DNA from 2 places in the Pseudoalteromonas issachenkonii genome. Region 1 is predicted to be linked to the other one. Evidence: predicted binding sites of a transcription regulator. Region 1 holds the regulator's gene; the other holds the start of a gene.
What was found. The regulator LexA, encoded in region 1, represses DNA repair genes until DNA is damaged. The targets are predictions, from matches to a motif close to TACTGTATNNNNATACAGTA.
Positions count from the first base shown of each region.

Region 2: a site for LexA is predicted at 6,990-7,009, ahead of PISS_RS09235 (SulA-like leucine-rich domain-containing protein). Genes of this name have one in related genera too.

Region 1 covers NZ_CP011030.1:3,216,188-3,228,705, reverse strand. The annotation lists gene PISS_RS15005 (NADPH-dependent FMN reductase) at 1-277, opposite strand, end outside; gene PISS_RS15000 (LysR family transcriptional regulator) at 394-1,290, shown strand; gene norR (nitric oxide reductase transcriptional regulator NorR) at 1,296-2,861, opposite strand; gene hmpA (NO-inducible flavohemoprotein) at 3,027-4,208, shown strand; gene PISS_RS14985 (endonuclease) at 4,248-4,901, opposite strand; gene PISS_RS14980 (hypothetical protein) at 5,154-5,534, shown strand; gene PISS_RS14975 (PaaI family thioesterase) at 5,564-6,007, opposite strand; gene lexA (transcriptional repressor LexA) at 6,206-6,823, shown strand; gene coxB (cytochrome c oxidase subunit II) at 7,317-8,459, shown strand; gene ctaD (cytochrome c oxidase subunit I) at 8,459-10,051, shown strand; gene PISS_RS14955 (cytochrome c oxidase assembly protein) at 10,051-10,581, shown strand; gene PISS_RS14950 (cytochrome c oxidase subunit 3) at 10,617-11,492, shown strand; gene PISS_RS19150 (DUF2909 family protein) at 11,395-11,703, opposite strand; gene PISS_RS14940 (SURF1 family protein) at 11,718-12,458, shown strand; gene PISS_RS14935 (hypothetical protein) at 12,448-12,518, shown strand, end outside.
Region 2 covers NZ_CP011030.1:2,007,657-2,020,174, forward strand. The annotation lists gene pabB (aminodeoxychorismate synthase component I) at 1-384, shown strand, start outside; gene PISS_RS09205 (NUDIX hydrolase) at 377-952, shown strand; gene PISS_RS09210 (L-serine ammonia-lyase) at 1,054-2,430, shown strand; gene cysB (HTH-type transcriptional regulator CysB) at 2,696-3,673, opposite strand; gene PISS_RS09220 (hypothetical protein) at 3,969-4,724, shown strand; gene PISS_RS09225 (NCS2 family permease) at 4,840-6,132, opposite strand; gene PISS_RS09230 (SEL1-like repeat protein) at 6,251-6,712, shown strand; gene PISS_RS09235 (SulA-like leucine-rich domain-containing protein) at 7,035-7,469, shown strand; gene PISS_RS09240 (YchJ family protein) at 7,509-7,985, shown strand; gene PISS_RS09245 (DUF6172 family protein) at 8,053-8,355, opposite strand; gene PISS_RS09250 (VC2046/SO_2500 family protein) at 8,568-9,095, opposite strand; tRNA gene PISS_RS09255 (tRNA-Tyr) at 9,208-9,292, shown strand; tRNA gene PISS_RS09260 (tRNA-Tyr) at 9,342-9,426, shown strand; gene PISS_RS09265 (M48 family metallopeptidase) at 9,452-10,144, opposite strand; gene PISS_RS09270 (PAS domain S-box protein) at 10,390-12,518, shown strand, end outside.

The DNA.
Region 1 (12,518 bases):
TTTTTAACACGGCGGTAATAGAGCCATTATATTCTGGGCTGGCCAGCAAAATGCCATCGGCTGCGCGAAGTTTGTCTTTAAGTTGTTGTACACCGGCTGGTGTGCCTTGTGCCTCGAGATCTTCATCAAACATAGGAATGGCTAAGTCTGCGAGTTTAATCACTTCTACTTCAGCGCCACTTTCTAAAGCAAAGCGTGCCGCTTCGTTAATGAGTTTTTGATGAAAGCTATCTTTACGTAAGCTACCTGCTAGGGCAATAATTTTTGGTGTTGTCATGAGCTGCTCCTGATAATGAGTTTGTATAATGTGACTTTAACAAATAATCACTTGCAGAAAAGCCAAATAAACGCAAAACTTGTGTGCGTATATGCACAGATTAAAGAGTAGTTATCATGGCAATTCAATTTAATGATTGGCAAGACCTGAAGGTTGCTTACGAGGTAGCGCGCTTAGGTACTTTAACTGCCGCTGCCGAAGTGTTAGATGTTCACCATAGTACGGTGCTCAGGCGAATAAATAACTTAGAAAAAAGCTTAAATGCGCGACTATTTCATCGCCATGCTCGCGGCTACAAAGTCACAGAAATTGGCGCTAAGTTATTTACCACAGCACAAGCGATTAATGGTGAACTAGAGCGCCTACATAATGACATTATTGCTGCAGATAGCACCTTGCAAGGTAGCTTGTTACTCACCACAGTTAGTGGCTTTATTGATGTATTAAGTGAGGTGTGTGAGCAGTTTCAAACCTTGCATCCGCAAGTGCAATTACAAGTGATTATGGATCAAAAACGCTTACGTTTAGATCATGGCCAAGCACATATCGCAGTAAGAGCTGGACCCAGACCGGATGAGGGTGATTATATTGCTCAGCATTTAGCGGCGCTCTCGTCAGGATTTTATGCATCAAAGCATTACATTAGCCGTTATGGGTTGCCACAAACATTAGCGCAACTATCGCTGCATAGCTTTGTGTCAGGTGTAGCAGGGTATAATGCCAAAGTGCCTTACTTTGCATGGGTTGATGAAAATATTCCCCCGTCGCAAGTTAAGCTAAGAGTGTCAGAAACCTCAGAAGCGACCCGCGCCATAGTAAAAGGACTCGGTATTGGCGGATTACAGCATGATGTTGCAGCGCAATACTCTGATTTAGTCCCTGTACTGCCTAATGAACTGAGTTGGCCAACCGATTTGTGGCTGGTTACGCATCATTTAGTGCATCGAACGGCAAAAGTTCAAGCGTTTAGTCAGCTATTAAAAAATTATTTTAGGCAGCGAAAGTTAAGTTAAAAAGGCTACAACGATTTTTTTATTGAAACACCTAAGCGCTTGGCTAGCCGCGTTAAGTTAGCGCGGTCGACCTGTAAACTACGCGCTGTGCTTGCCCAGTTATAATTATGTTGTTTAAGTTGCTGTATTATAAGTTGCTGAGTATAGGTATCTGTGGCTTGCTTTAACGAAATGTTGTTTGCTAAAGGTGGGATTACAAGCTGGTTTGAGTGTTCAAGAGCTAAGGTGTTAACAGCGCTTAAATTTAGCTCACAATGCGCAGGTTCAATAGTAATAATTGGTTGCTGCCACTGATGTTGTTTAGCCTTTAATGCAGCCCGATTAATCACATGCTCAAGCTCCCTCACATTGCCTGGCCAGTCATATTTTTTAAGCAGCAGTTGCGTTTCAATACTGAGTTTTAGCTGTTTAATAGCGAGCTTGCGGGCTGTTTTTTCTGCAAAATAACCAGCTAATAAAATAACATCTTCATCACGGGCTTTCAATGGAGCGACTGTGAGTGGATAAACACTTAATCGATGGTACAAATCGGCGCGAAACCGTCCTTGTGTTACTTCGTGTTTTAGGTCGCGATTGGTTGCTGCAATCACTCTAACATCGACATATTTAAGTTCATCTTCGCCAACGGTTTGTACTTCGCCACTTTGCAGTACGCGTAATAATTTACTTTGCATAGCCAGAGGCAGCTCGCCGATTTCATCTAAAAATAAGGTGCCGCCATCGGCTAACTGAAATTTACCTTGGCGAGCATTTTGCGCACCCGTAAAAGCGCCTTTTGCATGGCCAAAAAATTCACTTTCTGCGAGGTTTTCAGGCAGTGATGCACAATTTAAATGAATTAATGGCTGATCTTTACGTGCGGAGTGTAAGTGAATATTACGTGCCACCAACTCTTTGCCGACCCCAGTATCACCTAAAATAAGGACACTAAAGTTTGATGCCGCAACCAGTTTTATCTCATTTTTAAGCGTTTGTATTGCAGAGCTTTGGCCAATAATTTCACCACCATCACGTTTGAGCGCCTCACGGTTTAACGCTTGTACTAATTCACTAGAGTGCTGCGCATGTTGTTTGTAATGGGCAAGCTCTAGGGCTGTTTTAAAGTGCGCACTGCACAAGGTTTGTAAGGTGTTGAGTGTATCAGTGGTAATACCGTCAAACGCATTGGCGTTAAGGCTATCAAAGGTCAGAATGCCAAGTAGTGCGTCTTTATCATAAAGGGGTAACCCTAAGCAGGCATGCACTGGAATATCACCGGTTTTAGCCAGTAGTAGCCCGTCGTATGGATCAGGTAGTGGACAGTCATGTGCAAATTGCAGAGCCAAACGACTACTGCAGATGGCTTTAAGGCGAGGATGCTCCGCAATATCAAAACGTCGTCCTAGGCTATCGGGCATAAGCCCTTTAATGGCTAAGGGTTTTAATTGCTCACCTTGGCAAATTAATAATGCACTGGCATCGCTGGGAATAACACGTTCAACCGTGGCTAAAAGTTGCTCAAAACTGTGAGCATGTAACGTACTTTGCGCAAGTTCTAATGCAACTTGCGTCAGGTTGAATTGTTGGTTCATGTCAAAATGACCTGTTAGTGTATTTTTACAGGTTTTATAGTAGGTCATAAAGACCCATCTTGTAAAGCGAGTTAATTTAACCTTTTGAATATTATAGGTTTAATTAGTTGGCACACTCTGTGTAATGCTAAATGCAAGCAGTTAGTTATTACATAGGAAATAAACATGTTATCCGATAAAACCATACAAATAGTTAAAAGCACGGTGCCATTGCTTGCAGAGGCAGGTACGGTCGTAACCGATCATTTTTACAAGCGCATGTTTAGTCATAATCCCGAGCTTAAACATATTTTTAATATGACTAATCAAGAAACGGGTCGTCAGCAATTTGCATTATTTAATGCGTTGGCTGCGTACGCGCAAAATATTGATAATTTAGCCGTGTTAAAAGAGGCGCTAGCGCGAATTAATCATAAGCATACCAGCTTAAATATTTTACCTGAGCATTATCCTATTGTGGGCGCACATTTAATCGGTACGTTAAAAGAGCTTATTCCTGAGCAGTTTACTGCCGATGTTGAATATGCGTGGCGCGAGGCCTACGGTGTACTTGCTGATATTTGTATTACCGAAGAAGCGGCATTGTATGCGCACAGTAAAAACAACCATGGTGGCTGGGCAGGCACGCGCCAGTTTGAAATTACTGATAAACATGTTGAATCTGAATTCGTAACTAGTTTTACGCTGACACCTGTGGATGGTAAAGCAGTTATTACCTACAAGCCAGGACAGTACATTGGCATTAAAGTTAAGCCTGAGGGCGCAGAATATGAAGAGATCCGCCAGTATTCTATTTCGCAAAAGAGCAATGCTAAAAACTATCGTATTAGCGTTAAAAAAGAGTGCCAACCAAAGCCTGGCGTGGTGTCTAATTATTTACACTCACTAGAGCAAGGCGCACGAGTAGAGTTATACCCGCCAGCGGGAGACTTCATTTTAAAAAATGAGGTAACTCCAGTGGTACTTATTTCAGCAGGCGTTGGCCAAACCCCGATGATGGCGATGCTGCAAACGCTACTTAGTGGTGATAAAAATCAAGCGATTAGTTATTTGCACGCGTGTGAAAACAGCCGCGAATTTTCATTTAAAGGGTATTTAGCGCAGCAAACGGCAATGCATCCACAGCTAAAAACATTTACTTGGTTTAATCAAGGTGGCGAGGAGTGTGATTTCACTGGGCTAATGGATTTAACGGTGCTTGAGGCATCATTACCTATTAGCGAAGGGGCATTTTATTTGTGTGGACCAGCATCATTTATGGCTTACGTAAAAGGCCAGCTACTTGATTTAGGTGTGCAAAGCTCAAACATTCACTACGAAATATTTGGACCACACCAAGCGTTATAGGTTAATTAAAAGCGTGTGTTACACGCTTTTAATTTAAACTTACAGCTTTTTACTATTTGTGTTAGCAGCATAAGCTTGTTGTTGCCAAGCATTAAATAGCTTTTGTTGTTTAGCTGAAATTTTTAAACCATACGTTTTTTGCATGTAAGCGTACGCATCGGCAATGCGTTTACGTGCATGAACAGGCGGTTCAACAACACGTTGTTTAAAATTAACTTTAACCTCACAGCGACCATATTGCGTCGCGTTTTGGGCTAACATGCCAAAGCGGTAGTTTGAGCGATCGGCGTTAATTTCACCAATTGCAGGGGCTAAATTGTTTATATCGGCTTCCATCATGCGAAACTTAGCGCTAACTTTGCGGCAGTTTTTACGCCCACCATCTTGCCAACATTGTAACTGGTGACCAAATTCCCATGCAGGGACAATATGTTCCCATTCAATTCGCAGGGCACGTTGATTTACTTTGCCTGAGCGGGTTAGTGTGTTGCGAGGCACGTAGCCACAATGGGTAGGGTCGGGTACCAACTTTTTGCCTTGTTTTTTTATATCGCAACCACAATAAATACTTTTAGCGTTTTCGGGAAGGGTATTAATTAAGTGCTTTTTGGCACTCGAAAACCGCGTAAATTGTTCGCCCATTGCTGAAAAACAAGCACAGCAAGCCAACAAAGCTAAAATAAACCGAATCATATCCATCACATACGTGAACTACAGGAGCGGCTAGTTTAAGGCCTAGAATAAAAAAGTAAACTGCCGCCGGCATGCTTTAATTTTAATTTGCGTATTTTGTAGAGGGCGTTTTTGAGGAGTAAATAGTGGGCAATATTCAGAGGCTAACGCTAAAAATGCGTTAATGAGGTGATTCCTGCGTTGTTGATTTGGTATAACGGTAAAACTGCGTTAAAGTTTGCAATGAAATTAATAGAGGGTAAAAACGAGATAATGTCGGAAATTCAATTTTTAAATGTAGATCTAGAGCTTGAGTCAAAGCAAGATATTAGCGTATTAGTTGCTGATTTAAAAAAGGTCGCAACTATTTTACATTATGATAAAGACGAATACCGTCAACTTGCTCGCATTGAGGTTGCAGGTGAAATAACCACGCCAGATAAAGCGATTAATCACTTGTGTGAGTTAATCGAGTCGTGTTCACGCAATGCATTAAAGCAATGGTTGAGTTGTTCACGCAGAACTTTCGATATTGGGTTTGAGTCTGGCACTTCGCCAAAATGCTTTAACCAAGCCTTACATGCAGATACCTTGTTACGTATATCTGCAATTGGTGCAGGCGTAGAAATTACTATTTACCCTCTCGAAAAGTAATTTAACTTCAACCTTGGTTAATTGACTTACTAGCCTTTTCGCTCAACTACGGCTGCGGTCATACGTGATACGCAGCAAAGCTCATTGCGGCTATTGGTTATTTTAATATCCCAAACCGAGCTGCGCTTGCCGATATGATAAGCTCTCGCTGTGGCCGTTAATGTGCCATTGCGTGATGCCTTTAAATGACTTGCACTGATTTCTTGGCCAACACAATAAAATCGATTGAAATCAACCATAAAATTAGCGGCATAACTTGCTACTGTTTCAGCAAGCACCACATTTGCACCCCCATGAACGATACCCATAGGGTTATGATGCTCTGGAATTGCCGGCATAGTTGCCACTAAGTAGTCATCACCAATTTCACTGATCTCTATTCCCATGGTTTTCATGAGTGTCCCTTGGCCTGTAATACCTTGATCTAATTGCTTACAAAACTCTAATGTAATCGGTTGATGCCAAATACTCATGCTAGCTCCTTGGATAAGTAATTGAGAATTAAAATTTATTAATATGATAATGCGTTGCTAATAATTACATTTATCACCCTGCTTTTAAAGTAGGTTATTGTTTGATGATAACGGCATATAAGGCATTAATTTATATTTGCGATTTTTAAATAACTGTATATACTCACAGTTAATTGTACTGTATGGAAAACCAGTTGTATGCGACCATTAACGAAACGCCAAGCGCAAATACTCGAACTCATTAAAGTGTTTATTAAAGACACTGGTATGCCTCCTACACGTGCCGAAATTGCACAAACACTGGGTTTTAAAAGTGCGAATGCTGCAGAAGAACACTTAAAAGCACTGGCCAAAAAAGGTGTTATTAAAATGAAGCCAGGCGCGAGTCGGGGCATTCAGCTTGTTGAAGAGGAGGAGCCAGAGCAGTTGGGCTTGCCTTTAATTGGCAGGGTTGCTGCCGGTGAGCCAATATTGGCGCAACAGCATGTAGAAAGCCACTGTAAAATTGACCCTTTAATGTTTAAACCTGCGGCCGATTTTTTATTGCGTGTTAACGGTATGAGTATGAAAGACATTGGTATTATGGATGGTGATTTACTTGCTGTGCATAAAACCCAAGTTGCCGAAAATGGACAAGTTATTGTTGCCCGTGTTGACGACGATGTAACCGTGAAGCGTTTAGAAAAAGCGGGCAGAAAAGTACTCTTACATGCTGAAAATGATGAGTTTTCAGCTATTGAGGTCGATTTAGAAAATGAGTCGTTCAATATTGAAGGCTTAGCGGTAGGTGTTATTCGTAACGCTGACTGGATGTAGTATTAAAGCATAATTTAGCGCTTAATAGTGATTAGGCGCTGGGTTTGTTAGCAGCACAATGTCTAACTTATCAAATGTATGACTATATGTTGTTAAGTGCTTCTCCTATCATAAATAAAATCACTAAATACTTTATAAATAAACAAATTTACTCTGCTTTTTTAAGTTAACAATTTTTTATATTTCTATCCTGTAATTTCAATACACCCCTTACTAAACCTGACTCTTAGATTAATTGCCTGACTAGTTGCTATTTTTTTAGCTGCGCATTTTAAAAAATACACCTTGTTTATTTTTCATACTCACCTTGCTTATTGTTTATTTTTTAACTAGTTATTAAAGAGCTGGAATAAAAATAACTCACAGCTTAGTCGTTTTGAGAACACACATTTACTAAATCCAGCACCCTTATAAAAAATAAAAATAACGAATAGGCGTTTAAGCCGTATGCCTCTTCGCTTTGCGTCAGCAATAGCATCAAAGGAGCCGTCACATGGGTAAGCTGAGTTCTTCCTTGTGGCTTATATTGTTTGTTTTTTCGCAGAATGTGCTTGCTAATAGCCAATATAATATGCGTAAAGGCGTAACCGATATAAGTAATAATGTATACCAACTGCACATGACTATTTTTTTAATATGTTGTGTGATTGGGGTGATCGTGTTTGCCATTATGTTTTGGGCACTCATTCATCATCGCAAATCTAAAGGGGCTGTCCCTGCCCAATTTCATGAAAGCACCAAAGTAGAAATACTGTGGACTGCGATACCTTTTGTCATATTAATTGTTATGGCCATTCCTGCGACTAAAACCTTAATTGCCATGGAGGATGCCAGCAAAGCTGATCTCACCATTAAAATTACAGGCTCACAGTGGAAGTGGCATTACGAGTATATGGGGGAGGACGTTGAGTTTTATTCCATGCTAGCTACCCCTCAAAATGAAATAACCAACCTTGCTGATAAAAACCCGAATTATTTACTCGAGGTCGATAAACCGCTGGTACTACCAATTAATCAAAAAGTACGTTTTTTAATGACTTCAGATGATGTTATTCACTCATGGTGGGTGCCTGACTTTGCCGTTAAAAAAGATGCAAACCCTGGGTTTATTAACGAAACATGGACCAATATTAATGAGGTTGGTACTTACCGTGGGCAGTGTGCAGAGCTTTGCGGTAAAGATCATGGTTTTATGCCTGTTGTGGTAGAAGCTAAAACAGAAGAAGACTTCAAAACGTGGTTAGCAGAGGCTAAACAAGCCAAGCAAAAAGCAGCTGAAGCAGACGCTGCGTTATTAGACCAAGTTGTACCAAAAGAAGAGCTGATGGCGCTTGGTGAGCAGGTTTATATGGCGAGCTGCGCGGCGTGCCATCAACCAACTGGCTTAGGCTTACCGGGTGTTTTCCCGGCCCTTAAAGGCAGCCCAATAGTCATAGGTGATATCAAAGGGCATATAGATATTTTGCTCCACGGTAAACCAGGTACGGCTATGCAGTCTTTCGCAAAGCAATTATCAATCAAGCAAATAGCAGCTGTTATTACCTATAAACGCAACGCGTGGGGTAATGACACTGGTGATGTAATTCAACCGAGCGAGATACAAGCGGCACTGGATGCTGATGGGGAGGCTAAATAATGAATAGCATTGCAGAACAACCTAATACCAATGAGGCTCATCATGCCCATCAACCTGCCACAGGCTTTAAGCGCTGGTTATTTACAACCAACCATAAAGATATAGGTAGCTTATATTTAATTTTTTCACTCACCATGTTTTTAATTGGTGGGGCAATGGCGATGGTTATTCGAGCTGAGTTATTTCAGCCGGGCCTACAACTGGTTGATCCTCACTTTTTTAATCAAATGACCACAGTGCATGGTTTAATAATGGTGTTTGGTGCGGTTATGCCAGCCTTTACCGGCTTGGCAAACTGGATGATCCCGCTAATGATTGGTGCGCCAGATATGGCCTTACCGAGAATGAATAACTGGAGCTTTTGGATTTTACCGTTTGCGTTTTTAATCCTATTAGCTTCATTATTTATGCCCGGTGGTGGCCCTGCATTTGGTTGGACCTTTTACGCGCCGCTTTCCACCACTTATAGTAACGACAACACAGCAATGTTTGTATTTGCTGTGCATATTATGGGTATTAGTTCGATTATGGGGGCCATTAATGTGGTGGTCACCATAGTAAATATGCGTGCTCCGGGTATGACGTGGATGAAGCTGCCGTTATTTGTGTGGACATGGTTGATCACGGCGTTTTTACTTATTGCAGTTATGCCGGTACTTGCTGGTGCAGTTACTATGGTGCTCACCGATAAATACTTCGCGACCAGTTTCTTTGATGCCGCTGGTGGTGGCGATCCGGTGATGTTCCAACATATTTTTTGGTTTTTTGGTCACCCTGAAGTTTATATTATGATTTTGCCTGCCTTTGGCATTATTTCTACGATTGTTCCCACCTTTTCACGTAAAAAACTATTTGGTTATGCCTCTATGGTGTATGCCACCTCCTCCATTGCCTTGTTGAGCTTTATTGTGTGGGCGCATCATATGTTTACCACTGGTATGCCCGTGGCGGGTGAGTTGTTTTTTATGTACGCGACTATGCTGATATCGGTACCTACCGGCGTAAAAGTATTTAACTGGGTAGCGACTATGTGGCGCGGGTCTATTAGCTTTGAAGTGCCAATGCTGTTTAGTATCGCATTTATTGTGTTGTTTACTTTAGGTGGTTTTTCGGGGTTGATGCTAGCGATTACACCTGCCGATTTCCAATATCATGATACCTATTTTGTGGTTGCACACTTTCATTATGTACTCGTAACGGGCGCGGTGTTTTCTATTATGGCGGGGGCTTATTATTGGCTGCCAAAATGGACCGGAAACATGTTCAATATTACCTTAGCAAAATGGCATTTTTGGTTGTCGTTAATAAGTGTAAATGTGCTGTTTTTCCCAATGCATTTTGTTGGGTTAGCCGGTATGCCACGCCGTATTCCAGATTATGCGCTACAGTTTGCTGATTTTAACGCCATTATTAGTATAGGTGGGTTTGCCTTTGGTTTATCGCAATTATTATTCGTGGTGGTTGTGTATAAATGTGCAAAGGGGGGCGACAAAGTGCCTGCAAAAGTTTGGGATGGAGCTGAGGGGCTTGAATGGGAAGTTGATTCACCTGCGCCTTATCATACGTTCTCAACGCCGCCGGACATTAAATAATGACTCACTTGCCGTTATTAAAAAAGCTGGTGGTGATTTGCATTGCAATGTTTGCATTTGCATTTGCCATGGTCCCTTTGTATGACGTGTTTTGCGATATAACGGGGCTTAATGGTAAGCCCTCGTTAGAGCAGGCACAGCAAAGTACCTTGGTCACTGAAAATAGAGAAGTCAGCGTTAGTTTCACTACGCATGCGCAAAGTGGTGCGCCTTTTGAAGTTAAATCTAAAGAGTACAGTGTAGATGTAAAGCCTGGGGCCATGCGTGAAGTTAAGTTTAGCGCTAAAAATAACAGCAATGAAGATAAAGTAATGCAGGCTATACCGTCGGTAGCACCAGGAAAAGCGGCCAAGTATTTACACAAAATAGCGTGTTTTTGCTTTGATCAGCAACCGTTAAAGGCAGGTGAAGAGCTGGAGTTTACATTATTGTTTTATGTAGATACTGAATTACCCAGTGATGTAGAAGAGTTAACCCTGTCTTATACCGTATTTGATATTAGCGAGAGGCTAGTAGCCAGTAATAACTAGCTTATAAAACTAGTGAAAAACTAGGAGCAAATAAAATGAATCAAAAATATGAACATTATTATGTACCAGAGCAAAGTCCATGGCCAATAGTTGGGGCAGTTGCGTTATTTTTTATTGCGGTAGGCGCAGCCTTAACCGTAATGGATATGGGCAAAGAGGGTGGTAATGGCGTTTACTTGTTATACGTAGGTATAGCTGTACTACTTTACATGCTGTTTAGCTGGTTTAAAAATGTCATACACGAGTCTGATCAAGGGCTTTATTCTGCACAAATGGACCGTTCTTTTAGGCAAGGTATGAGCTGGTTTATTTTTTCAGAAGTGATGTTCTTCATGGCATTTTTTGGGGCGCTTTTTTATGCTCGCATGTTTTCTGTGCCTTGGCTTGGAGGTGCGGATAACAACGCCATGACAAATGAAGTATTGTGGCCGACGTTTGAAGCCATGTGGCCATTGCTAAATACCCCAGGAGGCACCACGACCCAAGCAATGGGCTGGCAAGGGTTGCCGCTTATCAACACCCTTATTTTGCTTGCCTCGTCGGTAACTTTACATTTTGCCCATGTGGCGATGGAAAATAATAAACGTACCCCACTCAAAGTATGCTTGGGAGCGACCATTTTACTCGGAGTGTGCTTTTTAGGGCTGCAGGTAGAAGAGTATATATATGCTTATAACGATCTTAACTTAACCCTTGATGCGGGCATTTATGGCAATACCTTCTTTTTGTTAACCGGCTTTCACGGCATGCACGTCACCTTAGGAACAATTATTTTATTGGTGGTGTTTTTGCGCATTATGAAAGGACATTTCACTAAAGATAAGCACTTTGCCTTTCAAGCTGCAGCTTGGTACTGGCATTTTGTTGATGTTGTTTGGCTGTGTTTGTTTGTATTTGTGTATGTGCTTTAGTGATTAAGGGGGACTGATTTGCCGTAATAAAACCAAGTTTTAGTGCGGCAATCACCATCACTAATACCACAACAGAAAATAACACCCGACGCCCTAAAAAGTGAGACATAGGGCGTCCATTGGTTTTCCCTGACACCATAATTAATAAAGCACGAAATAAATTAAATAATATAAATAATAACAGTAGAACAATAATAATTTTAATAATCACTGGATTTTACCCTTATGCAGTTAGTTGTATTTAACAAACAAAAGCTTAGCTCAATAATAACAATTTGCTTGGTTGTTATTGTGGTATTGGTTTGTGTGCGACTAGGGTTTTGGCAATTACAGCGAGCAGAGCAAAAGCAACAGCAGCTTAGTGCCATTGAAAATATACAACAACATGGCGTAATGAGCTGGGCAGAGTTACAACAGCTGCCAAAAGAGTGGAACAAAACCGGTGTATTGGTTTCGTTAAATGGTTATTTTGACACTAATAATTATTGGTTGCTTGATAACCAAATCTATAATGGTCAGGTTGGTTACGACTTACTGGCATTATTAAAACTGTCTGATGAATCACGCTTTTTGTTAGTGAACTTAGGCTGGGTAAAAGCAGAACGTTCAAGAGAAATCCTACCAAACGTAACAATACCTAGTGGTAAATTTACGTTAACGGCACAAATTAAAGAAGATAATTTAAGTGGCTTTACCTTAGCCAATAACAATACTCAGTCGGATTTAGCCAAACGAATTCAAATCATTGATTTACAAGCATTGAGTAGCCAATCTAATCGCCCTTTAGTGAATTTTATGGCTTACCGCCAAGGTCAAGCTGATGAAATTGCTGCCCCTCATTATGAAGCCGTTGTTATGAGTCCAGAAAAACATTATGCCTACTCAGTACAGTGGTTTTTAATTGCGGTTGCCTGTGTGGTGGTCGCTATTTTTGCAAGCAGGAAGAGGATAGATAATGAAAAATAAACCCCTGTTACTCTTTGCTGTGTGCTGCGCTATTCCCTTAGTGCTGGCTTACAGCGCGTT
Region 2 (12,518 bases), 1.2 Mb from region 1:
ATTGAAAGTTTTCCGGCGGTACATCATTTAGTAAGTACGGTCACCTCAACCCTTGATGAGGGAAAAACAGCGGTTGATCAGCTGGAAGCTGCGTTTCCCGGTGGATCAATTACAGGCGCACCAAAAGTCCGTGCCATGGAAATAATAGAAGAACTAGAGCCACATAGACGTAGCATTTATTGTGGCTCTATTGGTTACATTAGTGGCTGCGGCAATATGGATACCAGTATTACTATTCGAACTTTAGTCACACATCAACAACAAATATATTGTTGGGCTGGGGGTGGTATTGTTGCTGATTCAAAAGTCGAATTGGAATATCAAGAAACTTACGATAAAGTAAATAAAATACTTCCTATATTAAATGAAGGTCGCTTTGAATAGTGAAACCATTTCGGCTCGTTTTCAATTAAACCGCAGTTTAGCCGTGGATCAGCTCAAAGATAATAAAAAAAAGCGCGCAAGCGCAGTAATGCTGCCATTGATTGATATAGATAACGAAGCACATATTTTATTGTGTAAGCGACCAACCTACCTTCATCACCACCCTGGGGAGATTTGTTTACCGGGTGGCAAGTTTGAAATTGATGATGTTAACCTACGCACCACCGCACTGCGTGAATTACATGAAGAGCTTAATATTGCCCCGCAAAATGTCCATGTGTTAGGTCAGTTACCTGAATATTCAACCCTGACCGGATTTACTATACGCCCCTTTGTAGGCTTAATTAAAAAAGAAACAGTGTGGGAAAACGACCACAACGAAGTGCAAGCTAGCTTTTTACTCTCTATAAAAGCGCTGAATAACGCGGCTAACTGGCAACCTTTGCCCTTTGAACGAGGTGGAAAAATCATTACCTTAAATGGCTTTATCACCCCACACGGGCTTTTGTGGGGAGCCACAGCCAGCATTATTAAAAACTTTACAAAACAACTCGCCATACCAGTTTAAATCTTTACTAATAAGGGTTACACACCTGCGTTTCCACGTTATTATAGTCGACCGTTCAAAGAACAGCTTAATGCTGAGAAAACTAAGTAGAGACACACATTATGATCAGTGCATTTGATATGTTTAGCATTGGTATTGGCCCTTCATCGTCACATACCGTTGGCCCAATGCGTGCATCACGCTTATTTGTTAATGACCTAAACGAACAACAACTATTAGCAAATGTGACCGATGTAAAAGTAGAGCTTTACGGCTCGCTTGGCCAAACAGGTGTTGGCCACGGCTCTGGTAAAGCAGTGATACTTGGCTTAGCAGGGTATGATCCTGAAACCATTGATGCCGATTTAGTGGATGACATACTCGCTAAAATTGAAAAAGAACAGGTTATTTACCTGAACCAAACTCACAAAGCTAAATTCCCTAAGCAGGGCGCGATTGTTTTTCATCGCAGAAAGACACTCCCTAAACATTCCAACGCAATGGAAATTATTGCCTATAACAATGGCGAAAAAGTATATAGCAAAGTTTACTACTCTATTGGTGGCGGATTTATTGTTACGGATGAAGAGTTTGAAAAAGAAAAACAAGCCGCTTTAGATATCCGTGAAGAAAACCCAGCCCCGTTCCCGTTTGGCTCGGCTAAAGAATTACTCGAAATGTGTAAAGAGTCGGGTTACAGCGTATCAACGTTAATGATGAAAAACGAAAAAACGTTACGCAGTGAAGAAGCCATTAAAGATGAGCTATTTAATATTTGGCAAGTAATGAAAGCCTGTATTGAGCGAGGTATGCGCACCGAAGGTATTTTACCTGGCGGATTAAAAGTAAAACGCCGTGCGCCAAGCTTATATTTAAAGCTTAATGTAGAAGTCAGTAACGATCCGCTGCGCGCCATGGACTGGGTTGATTTATTCGCATTAGCTGTAAACGAAGAAAATGCAGCCGGAGGACGTGTAGTAACTGCCCCCACAAATGGCGCAGCCGGAATTTTACCTGCAGTATTAATGTATTATCATACTTTTATTAAAGAAGTAGACCGTGATATTGCTACCCGCTACTTATTAACTGCCGCTGCAATAGGCATTTTATATAAAAAGAATGCCTCTATTTCTGGTGCTGAAGTGGGTTGCCAGGGCGAAGTCGGTGTTGCTTGTTCAATGGCCGCAGGCGCACTTACTGAAATTGTTGGTGGTAACGTTGTACACGTAGAAAATGCCGCTGAAATTGGTATGGAACATAACTTAGGGTTAACCTGTGACCCTGTTGGCGGCTTAGTGCAAGTCCCCTGTATTGAACGTAATGCAATGGGCGCTATTAAAGCAATTAATGCGTCGCGCCTTGCTATACGCGGTAGTGGTGAGCAAAAAGTATCGCTGGATAAAGTAATAAAAACCATGCTCGATACGGGTAACGATATGAAAACAAAATACAAAGAAACCGCTCGCGGTGGACTGGCCGTTAATATTATCGAGTGCTAATTAACCTGAACTCTGGTTAAGAGATTTACTAACATATTGAATCAAAATGATATTTATGTTTATTTTCTCTAGCTAGAGATTTTTAGTGAAAACAAGGCGAAATTACGCGTCAATAGCTAGCCTATTGCAAGTAAATTCAACGCAGTTAGCGCTGAAAATAGCTGCTTAAGATGAATTTATTATCCACAGTTCAGGTTAATTACATAGCACAAAAAAAGCCGCTTAGTTGCAAAACTAAGCGGCTTTTCATTGCTGTTTATGGCCGTTACTTTACAGGAAGTTCAATATCAGCAAATAACTTATCAACATCTTCTTGATTTCGCAGTAAACTCGCACGCTCTACTCGCTCTTTAGTTAAATGCGGTGCAAAACGTTCGATAAAGTCATACATGTAGGTGCGTAAAAAGCTGCCCTTTCTAAAACCAATTTTAGTCGTGCTCGCCTCAAATAAATGGCTAGCATCAATGCACACTAAGTCGCTGTCGTTTACCTGATCAATTGCCATAGATGCAACCACACCCACACCTAGCCCTAAACGCACATACGTTTTAATGACATCGGCATCGGTGGCAGTAAATACAATATGTGGCTCTAATCCGTAAGCATTAAATGCTTTGTCGAGCTCCGAACGACCTGTAAAGCCAAATACGTAAGTAATGAGTGGGTATTGGGCTATATCAGCCACTGTTAAATTATCCACTTTTTTCGCAAGGGGATGATCTTTAGCAACCACAATACTACGATTCCAATGGTAGCAAGGCAGCATTACTAAATCTGAATATAAATGAAGCGCTTCTGTGGCAATGGCAAAGTCAGCATCACCGCGAGCGGCTGCATCCGATATTTGCTGTGGTGTACCTTGATGCATATGCAGTGATACCGCAGGATATTTTTGAGTAAAGCCTTTAATTACACTCGGTAACGCATACCGTGCTTGTGTATGCGTGGTAGCAATATTAAGTTTGCCTTGATCGGGCAGCGTATGTTCATTCGCAACCGCTTTAATACCCTCAACTTTTGAGAGTATTTCGCGTGATATGTTAATGATTTCCTCGCCAGCGCCTGTAACATGAGTTAAATGCTTACCACTGCGGCCAAAAATTTGTACACCGAGCTCATCTTCTAACATACGTACTTGCTTAGAAATACCAGGCTGGGAGGTAAATAAACTCTCAGCCGTAGCTGAAACATTTAATTTATGATTTTGAACTTCTACGATATATCTAAGTTGTTGTAATTTCATGGCTATGTAGTTTCGTTATAATTCACATTGACAGATAAAAGCGCACCCTAACTATAGGTAGCTATATAAAAGGCTGATTAATGTTACATAATATAACAATTAATTTGTTGAAATTTCAGGTTAACACAATAAATAAACTTGAGGTAGCAATGATTATCAGCAATCGAAACATAACATATTAAGATTTAAACGCTTTATGGTGACGCTTTTTTCAGTTAATCTGAGCAAAGTTTCCCACCTTTTATATATTTAATGTAAGATTAGATAATAAGGTTAAGAATTTGAGAATTATAACATGATAGTTTCCATTATAATTGTATTAATTGTTGCACTTATAGTCATTGCACTATGGGTTAGTGCTGTTCAGCAACACAAAGAAAAACAAGAAGCTGAACGACGCAAAGAGTTAACAAAACAAAAAGCAATCATTGAAGAAACCGAAGAAGCATTAATGAATAGCGCCAACATTCCACTTTCAGAGGCAACTCAGCGAATATTACAACGACGAATTCATGATGCGCTCAGTCAAATGGTGTCTATTTCAAGCGGAGGTAGTGGACTAAAAAACCGCTTAAAAGAAGCAAAAGAGCGACTACAAAACCCAATTCAAGATGGTTCAGATGGCTTTGTATTACCAGGCAACGACAAACAACTGATATCGCTGATACAAGGCATTAAAAAGTTACGCACTATTATTCGTTCTGAGCATAATAAAGGCAAAGTAGACAGCCAGGTATTTATTGCAGAAGACAAACGCCTTGAAAAGCTACAACTAAGAATCAACATTGAAAGCCAAATAAAGCGTGGGTTATCAGCGCAAACAGCTGGAATGATAGGCTCTGCTAGGCAGTACTTTGAAAAAGCAGCTGCCACACTTAACAGTGTTTCATTTAATGACGATTACATTACGGCAAAACGAGCTGAAGTTGAAGGCTACCTTGAAACGATAAGTAATGAACTCAAGGCATCAAATGCTACATCATTGAAGAAAAAGAACGAACAAGAGCAAGATGATTTAGACGTATTATTTGCACCTAAAAAGAAATGGTAATTCCTTTCTAAATAAAAAAGCCCATGCAGTTGCATGAGCTTTTTTTTGAATAGGATTTTGCCCCACTTTGTGTTTACATATTAGGACATATACACATTCTAACAAGCTGACTGCATTAAGATAAAAATGCGAACTTAACAATAAACAAGGCAGTTAAAATCCAAACACTAATGCTTACCTGATCTTTTTTGCCACACAGCACTTTTACCGCCGTATAAGAAATAAAACCAAGTGCAATACCGTGTGCAATTGAGAAAGTCAGCGGTGTCATTAATAATACAACACTCACCGGAATTGCATCAGTCATGTCGTCCCAATTCACAAACTTTAAGTTTTGTAGCATCAATACAGATACATATAAAATAGCTCCCGCGGTTGCGTATGCAGGCACCATTTGAGCTAAAGGCGCAAAAAACATCATCAGTAAAAAGCAGCAACCCACAACTACAGCGGTCAAACCCGTTCGACCACCAACAGATACACCTGCAACAGACTCAATGTATGACGTGGTTGTTGAAGTACCGAGCATTGCACCTGCAATGGTTGCTGTGCTGTCAGCGCTTAATGCACGACCTAAACGCGGCATATTACCGTTTTTATCTGCTAAACCAGCCTTCTGAGTTACCGCAACTAACGTGCCTGAGGTATCAAACAAATCAACGAATAAAAACGCAAAAATAACACTCAACATCGACAGTTCAAACGCGGCACTAAAGTCCAGTTGCATAAAGGTCGGCATGATAGAAGGTGGCATAGCAATAACACCATGATACTCCACTAACCCCATAGACACAGCAATCGCGGTGACTAGTAAAATACTAATCAGTACGCCACTTTTAAAATCGCGATAAAGCAGTGCAGCAATAACAAAAAAGCTGAAAATAGCCAATAAAGGACCAGGCGAGGTAATATCACCCAACTGCACCAGTGTTGCAGGACTTGATACAATAATACCGGCACTTTTAAGTGCGATGAGAGCTAAAAATGCGCCAATACCCGTTGCTATTGCTTGCTTGAGCACCAGAGGGATTGCATTAATAATCCACTCTCGCACCTTAAATAAGCTTAGAATTAAAAATATACACCCTGACATAAATACCGCACCCAACGCAGCTTGCCAGCTATAACCCATACCTAATACAACACCATAGGTAAAAAATGCATTTAATCCCATACCCGGTGCCAATGCCAGTGGATAATTGGCCCACAAACCCATAATAAAACACCCTATTGCAGCAGCAATACAGGTGGCAACAAAAGCAGCACCTTGGTCCATACCGGCTTCTGCAAGCATAGCTGGGTTTACGAATACGATATAAACCATCGTAATAAATGTAGTCATACCGGCAATACATTCACGGCGAACCGAAGAATCATTTGCACGGATTTTGAATAAGGCTTCGAGCATAATAAACTTGTGGTTGTAAAAAGTGGCGAGATTTTAGCATAAAAATAACTTTTTACAGGACATTTTACCTTGCTATATACTAAACTAGCTAAGTGATTAAAATAACAAACGAAGTAGCATGATCAAAACGACACCAAGTGGCCAAGACTTAGAGCAACAATTAGACAACATTCTTTCTTTTGTAACGCAACCAAGCGATGCAAATCTCCCTGCGAGCTCTAAAAACACCGATCAAGACACATTAAATAAAGCCCTTTATTACCTTAAAAATGAACAAGGCGCCTTAGCCGCAAAATGGATGCGTTTGGCAGCAATGGCAGGAAATTATCGCGCGCAGTTTTATTTAGGGCTGTTTTTTATAAAAGGACAAGGTGTGCCGCAAAGTGTATTTCATGGTGCTGCGTGGCTTAGCTTAGCCGGTAGTCAAGGCTATGAACCTGCCATAGAAGCAATGAGCGATATACGAAAACATATTAGTACCAAACGACTTAAAGATGCTCAATGCTACGCAGCCAGCCTGTATGAACAAATTCACCAGTTACAATTCTCACATTTGATCCCCTCTAGTAGCGAAAAATAATTTCACTGCCCTAAAACTCATTTCATCTGTAAATTAATTAAGCGTTTATAGCCAAAACAAGCACGCTTAATTAATTTAAACTACTGTATACCCCCTGTTCATCTGTATTTATTTGCTCCCAGCCTTAAAATTAATTCTGTGGGCATTAACTTTCAATAAAAATTAAACCATTGTTATATATAGATTATTTATATATTTATAGTAACTGTCGCGTTTTAAGATGAATAACTGTACAAAAAAATAGCAAAAAACACTTGCACCAAACAACTGTATAAACTACTGTATGAATGTACTGTATAAAAACCCAGTGAGTGAGAAGATTATGTTACAGCCAATTACCGTAAGAACAGTTAAAAGCTATCAACAAGATGACCAATCAGATTGTGTTAACGTTGTACAAATTGAAGATGAAATTTCAGCAACGTTTGAGTTATTAAAAGTATTACACCAATACAACAGCCTAAACGCATGGACACTGTTAATAGCACCAGATAACGTACCGAGCAAAGCGCTACTTGATTCATGCTCAATTGATACCAGTAAATTACTGGTTATTCGTCAAAAGCATTTAGTTAATTTAGAGTATGTTTTAAGTTCTGCACTTCACAATGGAAATTTTGCCGCGGTGATCACCTGGACTGACATAATAAATAACCAACAACTGTCGCAGTTATCATTAAACTTGAGCCATACGCGCACTAAGTTGTATTGCTTTAGCAAAAAAAGCGCTCACCCTGAGATTTCACTTACGCAATAAGCTTGATAAACTAGCGTTTTAATACACAGTACATTTATCATGACTTCTAACGCCCTATTATGTTTTTGTGGCAGTCAGCAACCTTATGCTGATTGCTGCGAGCCTTTTCATTTAAAAACCAAACAGCCACACACACCAGAGCAACTTATGCGTGCACGCTACAGTGCTTATGCTGTTAAAAACGCGGTTTTTGTTCGTGAAAGTTATGCAAAAGAAAAACAAGCTGAAAATTCAATTTCAGAAATTAAAGATTTTGCAAATAGTTGCCGTTTTATAAACTTAACCGTATTAGACTCTGGTTATAATGATGAAACAGGATTTGTTACATTTAAAGCTCACTACTTTTATCAAGATTTATATTGCGAGTTGGCAGAAAATTCAAGGTTTATTAAAGAAGATGGACAATGGCGATACCTTGATGGTGAGATTACACCGGTTGCCGATATTAAAGTAAAGCGCAATGATACGTGCCCTTGCGGCAGTAATAAAAAGTATAAAAAGTGTCATAGTGTATAAATAACAGCTACAAAAAATGGGCCACAAGGCCCATTTTCAAAAACTACACTAAACGCAAATTAGCGTTTTACTCGCCATCATCTTCATCGAGGTCTTGACGCTGTGCAGGTCTTGCTAAAATCTCTAAGTAAAAAGAAGTTAAACCTTGCTTTTCAATTTCACTGATGTGATTGTTAATTTCAGCAACGTGAACCACTTGGGCTTCTTCAGCCGTGTTACCAAACTTACAATCAAATGCCCAGTAGTCGGCATCAACAGGTAAAGTTTTATTACGTTCTCTTTTCAAATATTTTTTCACTTCATGCTTTGCAGCATCAACCATACGAGGGTATTTGATTTTCTCATGATTCAGCGTGAATGTTTTCTTCATTACGTTCCTAATTACCTTGGTTTAATGATAATGGCATTTAATGTCATACCATTTGCGCCATTATAGCAATTGCATTTAAATTTTGGATGCTTTTTTTATATTAAATCAGTTATTAAAATAAAGCACCTATAAAACCAATAGTTACTTACTACTATAAACACAGTTTATTACAATCAAATGGCATGTATAAAGCAGCAATTGAACACATATAATTAGGCACTAAACAAATGTAATGGCTGGTGGATAGCTTCATTTTGTAAATCATCATAAAATGCCACCGCATCCATTTGAGGGTTTGATAACTCGGTGTTGGTATTTTGAATTCGTCGACGTACCGCTAATTCACAGTTATCAATGACAGTCAGTGGAATGTGGTTTTTATCATCACGAATATTAAATGGCTCAGGCTTTAAGCACTGAGTTAACTTTATATCACTCATCCCTACAGCGCTTCCCATTTTTGCTAAAAGCTCTGTGTTATTTTTACCAATTAACATATTAAAGGTATCTGGCGCTAATGGCTGCTTTGGACCTGCGCCAAATTGTTTACGCAGAGCATTTTCATCAGCTTGATCATGCTTAGTGTCACTTTTGGGTAGGTGGAATTCACTAAAATCGAGTGCATCGTGAGAGAGCATTGCTAATAAAAGTGCAAACTCGCCTCGGCGGTTTTCGTGCACACTTTCGTTAAGCCTCGTTTTTAACTGGCTCTCCGTGATTAACAAATCACCAATCTGCATAGACTTTAGCCTATTTAACTAATTAATAAGTATTTATCGGCTAAATTTGAATTTTCTTTAGCTTTTTTCTTTACTTAAATAAGAAGTTTGCTATTATCTGCCGCGTTGCATTGGAGGGGTTCCCGAGCGGCCAAAGGGATCAGACTGTAAATCTGACGGCTCAGCCTTCGCTGGTTCGAATCCAGCTCCCTCCACCACTTTTCTTAGGCTAAGTTAAGTGGGGCCAAATGCAATAACAATTAGTGTGGAGGGGTTCCCGAGCGGCCAAAGGGATCAGACTGTAAATCTGACGGCTCAGCCTTCGCTGGTTCGAATCCAGCTCCCTCCACCACTTCTCTTCTCTACCTTATTTCTTTTTATTCAAATACCCACTGTAAACTCATACCATGATTGTTTAACCAGTTACTTGCTTGTTTATAATCTGAATAAAATAATCCCACACGTTGCCAAAATTGAGCGCTGTGATTTAAATATTTTAAATGTGCTAATTCATGAACAATCACGTAGTCAATAACCCATGTCGGTGCACTTGCCAAGTGTAAGTTGAAGGTTAGTTCACGCCTGCGATTACAACTACCCCAGCGACGTTTATACAATTGAATACGAATATTACTCGGTAGCTTTTCACCCATCAGCTGACAATAATCGTTAACTCGCATTTCAATATAGCTTTCTAATTTCTCATGCAAAAACTGCTCTAGCAAACTTTGATACATTTGCGTTTGATGCTTTACACGTGAAGAAATACTCAGTAACAGCGTTTGGCTTTCATTGTGCTGCTGCCATTGAGTGCGTACTGCGTTTTCAAATTGCACATTAACAGCTTCATTAAATAATTTAATACTCTGGGTTTTGAGTGGAAACTGTCGTGTATCGGCTTGAATTTGTTGCTTATGTAACTGAGCATCAATCCAGTCCTGTTTACTTAACAGCCATTCATTAATTTGTGTTTTCGTTACAAAATGGGGCGCATATACCGTAAGCTCACGTTGTGCGACTTTGATAGCCACTGTTTTTCTTCGCTTACTACGCTTTAAAGTGTAATCCAACAATGAATGCTGCCTATTTATAATTAACCACTGGGTTTTATTTTACCTTGTACCATAACGGCTAATCTATAAATAATCCCTACTAAATGCCATTTTAATAACAATGGATTTAGTGCTACTCAATAAATAGTATGGTTTAGAGCTTAAAACACTTACGTTACTTTTGTAATTTATAACTCAATACCTTGTGATTATTATTGTATTTTATATTAGACTGAATTTAAGAGTTATTATGTGAATGATTGATGTTAGCTAATTTTTTTATAAACGAACCAGATCCAAGCCTAATTATTAATGGTGTATACGACCCAAGTTTAGTGACACTATCTATACTCACCGCAATTTTTGCAGCTTATTTTTCTTTGCACGTTATCGATTTAGCAAATAATACACATTTTAAATCTTATCGAAAGTTAGCCAATATAACCGCAGCCTTAGTCCTTGCCGGAGGGGTCTGGAGCATGCACTTTATTGCTATGCTGGCATTTTCTTTGTGCACTACAATTGAATACGATCCCACACTCACTTTTGTGTCGTTTATACCGGCTTTACTGGCATGTACCATTGCTTTTTCTTGTTTGAAAACATATAGCTCTAAGCCTCGTATTATCAATTTAATTCTAAGCTCTCTTTTATTTGGCGCGGGTGTTGGCACCATGCATTACAGCGGTATGGCCGCGATGCAATTAAGTCCTTTACTTCGTTATGATCCAATATGGTTTGGCGCTTCAATTGTTGTTGCAGTGCTGCTGTCTTTTATAAGTCTCTATACACGTTTTCATTTACCAGCACACTTTAAAAAATTAACGCCTGTGCATAATCGTATTATTTGTGCCCTTATTCTTGGCCTTGCCGTGGCTGGTATGCATTATATGGGCATGGCTGCTACGCGATTTATTGCAACAAGCCCGATAATTAACGAGCAAACAAACCAATCACATCTAACCTTTATTGCTATTAGTGTGTCGTTCGCCACGCTTTTATTAACAGCGGTGGTTGTGATCATCAATGGCATGATCCGTTACAGAATGCTGTTGGGGAAAAAATCAGCTGAAGAGTCTCGCCTTGATGCTATTTTATCAACTGCCATTGACGGCATCGTTACTATCAATATTAAAGGCACTATTTTGAGCTTTAATAAAGCCGCAGAAACAATTTTTGGCTGGCAAGATAATGAGGTCATTGGCCAGAATGTAAAAATATTAATGGCTGATGATATTGCTAATCAACACGATGCTTTTTTAAAAAATACAACAAACCATGAGGTAAAACGTGTTATTGGTGTTAATCGCGATGTGTGGGCAAAACATAAAAATGGTCATCAATTTCCAATTCGCTTAGGGATTGGTGAAGTAAAGCAATTACAAACTGAAACATTGTTTGTGGGCTTTATTACCGATTTAACTGAGCAAAGAGCGTTACAACAAAGCTTAATTGAAAAAGAGCGACAATACCGTACCTTAATGAACAATATGCCCGGTGTGGTATTTCGCTGCTTGTTAGATGAACACTGGAGTATGTTGTTTATCAGCCCTAGCGTCTATGAACTAACGGGTTATCGCGCTGAAGAATTTACTGAGCAGCGTATTACCTTTGCCGAGCTTATTGTTAAAGAAGATGAAGCGGCTATTTCTTTAGCGATTGATCAAGCAGTTGCATCGACCAGTCAATACTCAATTGAGTATCGCATTCGCCATCGCAACGGCAATATTATTTGGGTACTTGATCAAGCAAGTATTATCACTAACTCTAAAGATGATACACGCTGGGTTGATGGCGTTTTAGTTGATATAACCAAGCGCCATGAATATGAGCAAAGCTTAAAGCAAGCTAAATACGAGGCTGAAGCAGCCGCGCAAGCTAAACAGTCTTTTATGGCAAATATGAGCCATGAGATACGTACCCCCATGAATGCAATTATTGGCTTTAGTGATATTTTAATGGATAGTCCGCTTAATAAAGAACAACAAAAACAAATTATTACCGTTAATAACGCTGCGCGTTCTTTATTGCATTTACTCAACGATATCCTTGACTCAGCAAAGCTAGAGAAAGGTAAACTCGAAATTCAAAAAGTACATTTTAACTTGCAAGAATTGCTCGATAATATTGTGTCGACATTTTGGCTTGATGCAAAACGCAAAGACTTACAGCTCATTTTAAAAATAGCTGACAATGTAAATCCATTTTATTTTGGTGATGATACGCGTTTACGCCAAGTGCTAACCAATTTAATCGGCAATGCGATAAAGTTTACTGAGCAAGGCCATGTTACTGTTTCGGTTACTCATAAACCCAATCAACCCATTTTATTTGAAGTACAAGATAGTGGTATAGGTATCGAAAAAGGTCGCCTTGAGGCTATTTTTAAACC